Regions from separate parts of the Georgenia sp. 311 genome, predicted to be linked through region 3. Evidence: riboswitches for the same ligand, from Rfam matches in the RefSeq annotation. Region 3 holds a riboswitch; each other region holds the start of a gene.

Region 1 (3,610 bases), on a different contig from region 3:
TGGAGAACTTCGAGTGGTCCGACGGCCACGGACACAGCTACGAACGCTATCTCGCGCACGGCTCGAGAGACGGGAAGCAGAGCGTGGTGGTACTCCTCTGCGTGCGCCACGTCAGCCACCTGTTGCGGGACGGCTGGGAGAACGCCGTCGTCCTGACATATACCGACCTGCTCACGGCCCTGAACGAGCACGTCGCCGGCGCTGCTGGGTGGCGACGGGCGCACCCGCGTCAGCACTTCTTCATCAACGAACTCGTCCAGCACTACGTGGAGGGCCCCGAAGTCGTGAGCACCGAGGACCAGATCCGCTTCCTCAAGGCGATGTGCGAGACCGGCGAGAGCGCGCGGTACGGCCATCGTCCCCAGGAGACCGCTGCGCAGGAGTTCGCGGACTTGCTCGCCCTGCACGCCAAGCGCCAGTTCGACGAGGGCCGCAGGACGCTCGCGGCTGTGAAGAGGAGTCTTCGGCACTACGCGCAGAGCACGCTCACCGATCAGCTCGGAGCCACAGCCGCGGGGCGGATCGAGGCGGTCCGGACGCCCTTCGTCGGGCAGTGGGAATGGTGCGTGGAGCTCCGGCGCGCCGACCCGCAGCCCGACATCTTCCTGGAGTTCGGGCCGACGGCCGTCGCAGAGAACGCCAGCGTGCACCGGCCACTGGACGCTCCCGACTACGGCAAGGTCTTCGTGACGCGGCGGAGGGCCGGGGCGACTGACGGGATCGATCGCATCGTGCAGACCGGCGTCGCCCTGGACGAGGTACTGAACGGCCTGAGCACCGACGATGTCCGCCTGCGGGACGCTGTCGTCGCCGTCACCCTCGGCGAGCCCGACTGAACCACTAGTCGCACTGAGCCCTGGCACAGCGGGAAGGGTGTCTGCGTGCCCTGTCGATCTGCACCTGGCCGACCCCGAGCACCCCGCAGCGAGTGGACGTGAGTGCGCAAGCTAGGCCTCAACTCGCCCGCCCAATGTCTGGTGCGGCTGGGGCATAGTGAGCAACTGTGACCTACAAAAGGTGGAAGATCGACCCGGCTGGCGTGTGGCACCTGTCCCGAAAGCGGGAGCAGTCCGAGGCGAGGTGCGGAGCGACTGCCCTTCGCGGGTCGCTACCTGCCGGCGCGTGGACGCTCGTCCAGAAGTGCCCACAGTGCGTGAAGCACTATTACTCGGATCAGCGCGGAAAGCTCCCGCGTCCGAACAAGGCGAACCTCAAGGCATTCACTCCCACGCCGATATCCCAGCTGACCGAGCAGGAGCGTCGGCAGCGGCGCCGCGAGGCCAACGCAGAACTCGAGCGACAGTTAGCTCGATCGAACTTCCGGCCGCTAAGTGCCGGCTCACCCGGCCTGGGCAAGAAGAGATAGCCTCCACCCGCCTTTGTGCGCGAGGCTCGATCGCGGCCTGCTGCGGCACCCGGACCTGGAGAGGCCCGCCTGTCTAGGGCAGGACTCCCCAGGCCCGGTGCAACACAGTTCTGAGCGCACCACTCCGCGTCAGGCCGCGCCGGCCTGGTCGGCGTAGTGGTTCACGAACACCACCATGTCCTCGAGGCTCATCTGCTCGGGGGTCGCGGTGACGGTGATGACGCCGTCGGCCGTGCGCTGGTAGCAGGTGATCGAGCTACCCGACTCGTTGGTGCCACAGCTCCCGGTGCCAGCGGCCGTGTTGTCGGTCTCGATGTACTCCACCAGCGACTCGTACGGCGAGCTGAGCACGTTGCTGTCGACCGCGATCATCACGGTGAAGCTCTCGTCGTTGTACATGCGGGCGGGGCCGGTGGCCTCCCCGAGCGTGTAGGGACCGATGGCCTCCGGGGGCGTGGCCAGGGCCTCGGCGGGGATGACCGCACCCTCGGCGGCCGGGCCCGGGTCACTCGCCCCGAGGTCGGCGCCCGCGGCGCTGTCGGTCTCGCTCCCGGCGCTGTTCTCCTCGGCCGGGGTCGTCTCCTCCGGCTCCGGGGTCGTCGGCTGCTCCGGCGTCGTCGCCTCCTCGGCCGCCGTCGTGGGCTCGGTGGCCTCACCGTCGGCCGAGTCGTCGCCGCAGCCGGTGAGGCCGATGGTGGCAAGGGCGAGGGAGGAGAGGAACAGGACGTGCTTGCGGCGCATGGGGGGATATTCCTTCGATGTCAGAGCAGGTGGGCCCGCAGTCGTCTACGGGAGTAGTGCAGACCTTGGCGCATCACCCGGAGGGCCGCCACTCGGAGCCGGCGCCGGGCGATGTCGGTGCCTGCCGCTACCGTCCTGCCCAGGTCACGAGGACCAGCGCCACGCCCTCCGGCGTGCTGGTCCGGCAACCGCGCCCCGCGCACGGTGCCCCCGGAGGAAGACCCGCCCGCGCCGACCGGCGCGGGAAGAGCGAGACGAGGAGACACCTTGACCACCGTTGCCCCGTGCACCGTCGGCGCCTGCTGCCGCAGCTACAGCCCCGGGCACCTCATGCACCACATCCACACCGGGAAGGCCCAGAGCGCGCCGGAGGGGTGGCGCGACGGCGTCGTCCGTTCGGTCGACGAGGGCAACGTCGCCGTCGTCGACCACCCCGGCGGCGAGGGGTCGTGCACCGTGTGGCACCACCACGACCTGTCGGTCATGTGCCCGCCCGGCACGGCCGTCATGGTCAACGAGCGGTGGCACGCCCTCGCCGTCGGGCGCGTCGTCGTCAACGTGCTCGTGCACGACGGCGCGGGCCCGGTCCCGTCCGTCCCGGCACGCTGCGCGCCCGGCGTCATCGTCACGCACCTCGGCACCGGCCACGGGGTCATCGCGACCTGACGCGGCTCCCCCGGCTCGCCGTGTCGGCCCCGGCCGATAGCATCCGGGTCTCAGCCCGCCCCGGCGGCCAGGACGGCCGCCGCGGGCGAAGGCTGGGTTCCGATGAGGGAAGCACATGAAACCGGGGGGTTCAACGATGAAGTCAGCCCATGCGGTCCTTGCCGCACTTGTCCTGGCCGGTCTGCCGGCCGCGGCCCACGCCGACCCGCCGGAAGGCCGCGACGGTCCGCCGCTGCGTGCGCTGGAGATCGAGGTGGTCTCCAGCCTGCCTGAGTTCGTCAGCGGCGGTGACGCGCTGATCGAGATCTCGGCGCCGCCGGGAGTTGCGCCACCGCACGTGCGGATCTCGGTGGACGGAGAGCGCCGCGACGTCGACCTCGAGTGGTCCGGTGACCGGCGCACGCTCGTCGGCGTCGTCGACGGGCTCGAGCTCGGCGCGCAGACGATCACGGCCACCGCACCGCGCGGGCGGGAGGCGAGCGTCGAGGTGGTCAACCACCCCGCCGAGGGCCCGCTGTTCGCCGGACCGCACGAGCAGCCGTTCATCTGCCAGACGCAGGACTTCACGCTCCCGGTGATCGGGGGCAACCTCGGCGCGGCGCTCGACGAGGACTGCTCGACGACCACGCGCGTCGACCACTTCTACCGGACCACGGGCGGTGAGTACGTGCCGTGGCCGGCGGACGCGCGCCGCTACCCCGCCGACCTCGCCCGCACGACGACGTCGGACGGCGAGCGCGTCCCGTTCATCGTCCGGATGGAGACCGGCACCGCCAACCGTGGGATCTACCAGCACACGGTGCTGCACGACCCGCTCCGCGAGAAGGACCCCTCCCC
Region 2 (3,610 bases), on a different contig from region 3:
GCGCAGCTGGTCCCACACCTCGTCGAGCAGCTCGTCGCTCACCTCCTCCTCGGTGAGGTCGGACAGGCGCCGGGCGCCGGCGATGTGCGCCGTCACCATGATCATCGAGTCGCGGGCCTCGGCCATCCCGACGAGCGGTGGGGTGTTCACCCCGGCCCGCTCGACGGCGTAGGCGAGGAGGGCGGCGCGGTCGGCGGCGTCGCGCAGGGAGCCGGAGCGCCGCCGCCGCAGGCCGCGCACGCGCATCCGCGACCACAGCGAGGAGAGGTAGCCGACGACCTGCCGGTCGCCGTCGAGCATGGTGACGTACCAGCGGCGGCCGGCGGTGTCCCACACGGAGTACACCCGGTGGGCGCTCACCGGGTCGAGGTTGACCCCGCCCGGGCTGGCGGCGGCGTGGACGACGGCCTGGGGGTCGGTGAGCACGTCGGGCACGATCGTGTCGGACGCGCGCGTCGTCACCGGCCAGCCGGCGTCGGGGTCCTCGCCGAGGATCTCGTTCTCCGCCAGGTGCTCGGTGTAGCCGATGGGGGAGGAGGTCGTCACGGTCCATGCCCGCACGTCGCCGCCCTCGGGCGGGTCGAGGCGCACGACGCGGACGGCGTCGAGCCCGGCCCGCCGCAGCCCCTGGACGAGGTCGATGCCCTCGGCGCGCTCGTTGAAGACCCCGACGAGCAGGCGCCCGGCGAGCCCGACGAGCCGGCCGAGGAGCACGGTGACGACGGCGCCGGGCAGGGTGAGTGCTCCGCGGATGACGGTGAGGGCGAGCACGACCCACAGGAGGTTCCACGACCAGCGCACGGAGGGCCGCCGGTCGCGCGGGCCCATCGCGGTGAGGAGTGCGGCGAGCGCGGCGACGAGCGGGTTCATCGCGATGACGCTGTCGCCCTCGCTCGTGATCGTCAGGCCGACCGACAGGGCGCTGGGCCCGTAGGAGTCGAGCAGCCACACCGCGGCGGTCGTGAGGGACCAGGCGACGACGGCCGCGGCGAGCGCCTCGAGGACCGAGCGCCAGCGGCGCCGCACGAGCTGCATGGCGACGACGAACAGCGGCAGGAAGAAGGTGACGACACCCTCGAGCACCGTGACGGGCAGGAGCAGGATCTGGCGCAGGACGAGCGCGGCGGCGGACTGGACGTCCTCGGTCACCCCGATCGCCGTCGCGTGCGCGTAGACGGCGAGGAGGAGCACGACGCCGATCCCGAGCGCCGACATGACGAGCTCGAGGAGGTCGCGCGGGCGGCGCACGCGCACGGCCGGGAGGTCGACGAGGAGCACCTTGCGCCGGGGCGCCTCCGGGGCGCCGGGCGCGGGCGTGCGGGTGTCGCCCGGCCGCTCCGTCATGCGCCCGATTCTAGGACGTGCGGCCTGCGCAGACGCGGGAGCCGGGTGGGCGTGGCCCCTTCCGGGCGGTTCAGGTGAGTCCGAGGGTCCGCAGCACGGACTCCGGCAGCAGCGAGTAGCCGACGAAGGCGACGACGTCGATGAGCGTGTGGGCGAGGACGAGCGGCATGGTGCGCCGTCGTCTGCGGTAGTACTCGGCGAACACGACGCCCATGGCGACGTTGGCCAGGCCCGGTCCGATGCCCTGGTAGAGGTGGTAGGAACCGCGCAGCAGCGAGCTCGCGGCGACGACCGACGCGGGGCGCCAGCCGAGCTGCTCGAGCCGCTCGATGAGGTAGCCGGCTGCGATGACCTCCTCGAGGAGCGCGTTCTTCAGCGCGGCGAGGATGAGCACCGGGACGGTCCACCAGTACTGGTCGAGCGTGGCGGCCTGCACCTCGACGGTGATGCCGAGCGCGCGGCCCAGCGCGTACACCCCGAGCCCGGGCACCCCGATGAGCGCCGCGAGGCCGACGCCGACGGCGAGGTCGCGCCAGGGGCGGGAGAACGTGAGACCGATGCGGCTGGTGGCGCGCCGTCCGGGCTCGCTGAGGAGGAAGAGCGCGAGGGCGACCGGCACGAGCGCGAACCCGATGTTGAGCAGCTGGTAGGTGAGGTCGAGGTAGGGGCGCGGGGAGCGGGAGGGGTTGAGCGCGGTGGTCTGCTGCCGCAGCGGCGCCTCGGCGGTGAGGCGGGCGATGATGTTGACCACGGCGTACACCCCGGACTGCCCGAGGGACAGGCCGAGGACGATCCACACCTCGGTCCGCAGCCGGCGGGCCGGGGCGTCGGTGCGCGGCGGCATGAGGCGGTTATAGCAGGAGGCGGCCGGGGCGGCTCGCCGGGCATCTCCGGTGGCGCCCGGATGGCAAGACGCGCGTCTCGCCAGCCGGACGCACTTGCCAGGACCCGGATTCGCGATCCTACGATGTGGCCACCATCCAGAGCAGCCGAGAGACCTGGCTCGTCGACGCTGCAGCAACCCGATCCGTCGGGTGCTCCCGCCAGGACCGATGGAAGGACGTCTCTCGTGATCAGCCTGACCGACCTGCGCAAGGTCTACCGCAGCCGCGGTGGCCGCGAGGTCGTCGCGCTCGACGGCATCGACCTCCACGTCCCGCGCGGCGCGATCCACGGGATCGTCGGGGAGTCCGGGGCCGGCAAGTCGACCCTCGTCCGCTGCCTCACCGCCCTCGAGCGCCCGACCTCCGGGACCGTGAGCATCGACGGCGTCCCGCTCGCCGGCCTCGGTGAGCGGGAGCTGCGCCGCCAGCGGCGCCGCATCGGGATGGTCTTCCAGCACGTCAACCTGCTCGAGGCGCGCACGGCGGCGGCCAACGTCGCCTACCCGCTGCGGGTCGCCCGCGTGCCGCGCGAGCGTCGCGACGAGCGGGTGCGCGAGCTGCTCGAGCTCGTCGGGCTCGGCGACCGGGCCGACGCCTACCCGGCCCAGCTCTCCGGCGGCCAGAAGCAGCGCGTCGGCATCGCCCGCGCGCTGGCGGCCGAGCCCGCCGTCCTCCTGTGCGACGAGCCGACGTCGGCGCTCGACTCCGACACCACCCGCCAGATCCTCGGGCTCATCCGCGACGTCCGCGACCGGCTCGGGATCACCGTCCTCATCATCACCCACGAGATGGCGGTCGTCCGCGAGGTGTGCGACTCGGTCAGCCTCCTCGACCACGGCCGCGTCGCCGAGCACGGGCTGATCGACGTCGTCGCCGGTGACCACGGCACCCGCCTGGCCCGCGCACTCGTCCCGCTGCCTCCCGAGCCGCGCGAGGAGGGCCGCGCCACCCTCGAGCTGTCCTTCGGCGGTGAGGTGAGCACCGCCCGGGTGCTCGCCGCCGTCGCCGCGCTCGGCGAGGAGGCCGACGTCTCCGCCGGCACCATCGAGACCCTTGCCGGCACCCGGGTGGGCCGGCTGCGACTGTCCGTCCCGGTGTCCGCCGCCCTCGTCGCGCAGCGAGAGCTGCGCGCGGCCGGGGTCCACGTCGAGGAGGTGGCGCCGTGAGCTGGCTGCAGGACGCCCTCGCCAACCGGGTCATCACCGAGCAGCTGCCCGAGGCGACCCTCCAGACCCTCTACATGACGGGGCTGTCGACCGTCATCACCATCCTCCTCGGCCTGCCGCTCGGCCTCGCGCTCGTCGTCACCGCGCCCGGGGGCCTGCGCCCCGCGCCGGCGCTGAACACGGTGCTGTCCGTCGTCGTCAACGTCGGGCGCTCGA
Region 3 (3,610 bases):
TCGGCGAGCCGGGCGAGGGCGGCGTCGGTCTCCTCGTAGGCGGTCGCGGCGCCGCGCAGGAAGACGGCAGCGGCCTCGTACTCCAGCGCGACCCAGATGAGCCCCTCGGGCGGGAGCTGGGCCTGGGCGACCTCCCCGAGGACCCGCGCTCCGGTGACAGGTGAGAGGACCTGGGACCCGAGCACGGCGTCGTGCACCGCGACCTCGGCGACCTGCGTGGCGAGGCTGCGGGCGACGTCGCCCTTGGTGTCCAGGACGTCGGCGGTGGCCCGCATGTCGGCGACGCGCGCGAGGACCCCGGTCGCGCCCCCACCGACCGTGAGGGACTCCGTCACAGGACCTCCTCGGCGTGGAGCAGACCGGTGAGGGCGGAGAGCAGCTCCTGGCGGACCTGGCCGAGGTCCGAGCGGCGCAGGGTCACCGCGTGGGAGCTGGCGTCGACGAGCTCGACGACGTCGGCCTCGGTCCACAGCCACACCCCGCGGAAGGCGAGCGCCTCGGCGCCGCGCAGCCGGACCGCGCTCACCGAGGCGCCGCCGGTGACGTCGCCGGCCAGCGAGCCGAGGACCGACAGGGCAGAGGTCGGCAGGCCCGCGAGGTGGGCGGCGACGTCCTGACGCCCGGAACGCATCGCCCGGGCGATCGCGGCCGACTGGGGCCAGCCCACGCGCACGGGCGAGCGGTGCTCGGGGCCGAAGGAGGCGGTCGGGCCGGGCAGCGCCCGCACGACCTCGTTGAGCAGGCCACCGGCCGCGGAGAGCGAGACCTCGACGACGGGCTCCTGCTCGAGCACCGCCTCACCGTCGGTGACCCCCGCCTGCCGGCGGCGGCGGGACAGGGCTGCCGTGCGGCCGGCGCTCCACGCGACGGCCTGGTTGACGACGACGTCACCGGCCCAGGAGGCGACGTCGACCCGCACCTCGGACTCCAGGAGCTGGAGCATGCCGAGGACGCACGGCGGGGTGAGGGCGGTGACGGTGTCCTCCGCCGGGACGTGGCTGGCCAGGCCGCGCAGCTGGAGGCCTGCCCAGGCGCGCGCCCGCTGCTCGTCGGTGAGCGGGGTGTCGGGGTCCAGGCCGAAGGACTCGGGCTCGAACCCGGCCGGCGTGCCGGCGCCGGGGGCGTGGGAGAGCAGCGCGGAGCGCAGCACGGTCCACTCCGCGACGTCGAGCCGGAAGCGCGCAACCTTGCTGTGCGCCTGGCGCCGAGCGCGCTGGACGGTCTGTGCAGACATGGCGACCACCTTTCTCACCGGGCCGCACGGGGCGCCGGTGCCCCCGCGGTCATCCTCGCCTCGGGGGTGCGGCCCTGACCATGGGGAGAACTGCCCATGCCGCGCGCCACCCCGTCCCACGGAGGCCGGGCTGTCGCCCTTATCGGTCCACCTGGTGGGACCGGCCAGGTGGCCGCCCGGGCCCGCCCCGGGCCTCTGGCTAGCATCGGGTCGACCCATCCAGAGCAGCCGAGAGACCTGGCTCGACGACGCTGCAGCAACCCGGTCCACGGGTGCTCCCGCCAGGAACGATGGAGGAGCCATGGCCACCGACCCCGCCCGCCCCGCCTGTCCCGGCCCCGGCGGCTACCCGGACCCCGACCCGGCCTGGGGACCGGCGACGCGCGCCGTCCACGCCGGGCACGCGCGCACCGGCTTCCAGGAGACCTCGGAGGCGCTGTTCCTCACCCAGGGCTTCGTCTACGACGGCGCCGCGGACGCCGAGGCGGCCTTCGACGGCACCCTCGACCGGTTCACCTACGCGCGCTACGAGAACCCGACGGTCTCGACGTTCGAGGAGCGGCTGCGCGCACTGGAGGGGGCCGAGGCGTGCCTGGCGACCGCCTCGGGCATGTCCGCGGTCTTCTCCACCCTCGCCGCCCTCGTGCGCAGCGGCTCGCGCATCGTCGCCGGCCGCGCCCTGTTCGGCTCGACCGTGACGGTCTTCGAGGACCTCCTCGCCCGCTGGGGCGTGGTCACCGACTACGTCGACGCCCACGACCTCGCCGACTGGCGGCGGGCCCTGGCCACCCCGGCCGACGTCGTCTTCTTCGAGACACCGTCCAACCCGATGCAGGACGTCGTCGACGTCGCCGCGGTGAGCGCGCTCGCCCACGCCGCGGGAGCGACGGTCGTCGTCGACAACGTCCTGGCCACCCCGGTGCTCCAGCGGGTGCTGCCCCAGGGCGCCGACGTCGTCGTCTACTCGGCGACCAAGCACATCGACGGGCAGGGTCGGACGATGGGGGGCGCGGTGCTCGGCAGCCGCGAGTTCGTCCACGGGCCGCTGCGGCTCGTGCTGCGCAACACCGGGCCCACGCTCAGCCCGTTCAACGCGTGGGTGCTGCTCAAGGGCCTGGAGACGCTGCCGCTGCGGGTGCGCGCGCAGAGCGCCGCGGCCCTCGATCTCGCCCGGTGGCTGGAGACCCGGCCCGGCATCGGTCGCGTCCACTACCCCTTCCTCGACTCCCACCCGCAGGCGGCGCTCGCCCGGGCCCAGATGAGCGGCGGCGGCACGGTGGTGACGTTCGACCTCGTCGTCGACGGCCGTCCGGCGGGCCGGGCCGAGGCGTTCGCGTTCCTCGACGCCCTGCGCCTCGTGCTCATCTCCAACAACCTCGGCGACGCGAAGTCGCTGGTCACCCACCCGGCGACGACGACGCACCGGCGGCTCGGTCCCGACGGGCGTGCCCGGGTGGGGATCAGCGACGCGACCGTGCGGCTGTCGGTGGGGCTGGAGGAGGTCGCCGACCTGCGCGCCGACCTCGACCAGGCGCTCGCTGCGGTGCGCGCCGTGCGCCGGCCGGCGGCCTGAGGCGGGTCAGCCGGCCGGCCGGGTGCGCCGCACCCAGCGGGCCATCCGCCACATCGCCACGGCCGCCATCGCCTCGAGCACGGGGTTGAGCACGCCGGGGGCGGGCACGGGGCCGCGCAGGTGGGCGTCGTAGGTCCACGTCACGCGTGACCGGCCGCCCGCGGCGGGGGACACGGTGATCGTCGAGGTCCCCAGGAGCACGGGCCCGAGCTTGCGCAGGACGAGCTCGTGGGGCGGGTCGGCGCGCGCGACCTGCATCCGGTCGACGAACACCCCCGCGGTGCGCGCGAGGACGACGTCGCCGGTCCGGGCCGGGCCCGGGGGCGCCGCGACGTGGGTGAGCGGGATCCACCGGTCGTGCCGGCCGAGCGTGGCGACGAGCCGGAACGCGCGGTCGGGCGGGACGTCGAGCACGCGCGAGGCCATGGCCGGGACTGTAGTGGGCGCGGGCGTCCGCAGCCCGGGGTGGCGCCCGCATGACGTACCCGCGCCCGGGCGCGGGTAGGCTAGCCCGTGCCCCGCCCTCGTAGCTCAGGGGATAGAGCACCGCTCTCCTAAAGCGGGTGTCGGCAGTTCGAATCTGCCCGAGGGCACCAGGCGCGGACGTACCCTCCAGGAGGGGATGCGTCGTGCCGTGCGTGGTCGCCGTCGACGACGTCCGGCCGGCGGGCCGCTGAGTCCGGCGCTCCTCCCGGGTCTGCACCAGCACCCGCACCGAGGAGGAACGCATGCGCACCGTGACGTACTCGATGGGAATGTCCGCGGACGGCTACGTCGTCGGGCCGGACGGCCGCTTCGACTGG

The links. Region 3 has a riboswitch for S-adenosylmethionine ahead of FHE66_RS05265 (O-succinylhomoserine sulfhydrylase). Riboswitches for the same ligand answer to the same signal wherever they lie in the genome.
Region 1: it holds a riboswitch for S-adenosylmethionine, as region 3 does, so the genes downstream of both, FHE66_RS14510 (hypothetical protein) here and FHE66_RS05265 (O-succinylhomoserine sulfhydrylase) in region 3, are expected to answer to the same signal.
Region 2: it holds a riboswitch for S-adenosylmethionine, as region 3 does, so the genes downstream of both, FHE66_RS07335 (methionine ABC transporter ATP-binding protein) here and FHE66_RS05265 (O-succinylhomoserine sulfhydrylase) in region 3, are expected to answer to the same signal.

What each region holds. Positions count from the first base shown of each region.
Region 1 is NZ_VDFS01000064.1:12,181-15,790, reverse strand. Features, by position in the region: gene FHE66_RS14520 (PD-(D/E)XK nuclease family protein) at 1-836, shown strand, start outside; gene FHE66_RS14515 (hypothetical protein) at 1,496-2,107, opposite strand; SAM riboswitch class IV at 2,250-2,363, shown strand; gene FHE66_RS14510 (hypothetical protein) at 2,375-2,773, shown strand; partial or broken gene FHE66_RS14505 (DUF6351 family protein) at 2,910-3,610, shown strand, end outside.
Region 2 is NZ_VDFS01000038.1:96,978-100,587, forward strand. Features, by position in the region: gene FHE66_RS07325 (lysylphosphatidylglycerol synthase transmembrane domain-containing protein) at 1-1,344, opposite strand, end outside; gene FHE66_RS07330 (CPBP family intramembrane glutamic endopeptidase) at 1,415-2,188, opposite strand; SAM riboswitch class I at 2,318-2,403, shown strand; gene FHE66_RS07335 (methionine ABC transporter ATP-binding protein) at 2,414-3,394, shown strand; gene FHE66_RS07340 (methionine ABC transporter permease) at 3,391-3,610, shown strand, end outside.
Region 3 is NZ_VDFS01000029.1:18,081-21,690, reverse strand. Features, by position in the region: gene FHE66_RS05275 (hypothetical protein) at 1-335, opposite strand, end outside; gene FHE66_RS05270 (hypothetical protein) at 332-1,234, opposite strand; SAM riboswitch class I at 1,447-1,531, shown strand; gene FHE66_RS05265 (O-succinylhomoserine sulfhydrylase) at 1,536-2,807, shown strand; gene FHE66_RS05260 (SRPBCC family protein) at 2,814-3,233, opposite strand; tRNA gene FHE66_RS05255 (tRNA-Arg) at 3,328-3,403, shown strand; gene FHE66_RS05250 (dihydrofolate reductase family protein) at 3,536-3,610, shown strand, end outside.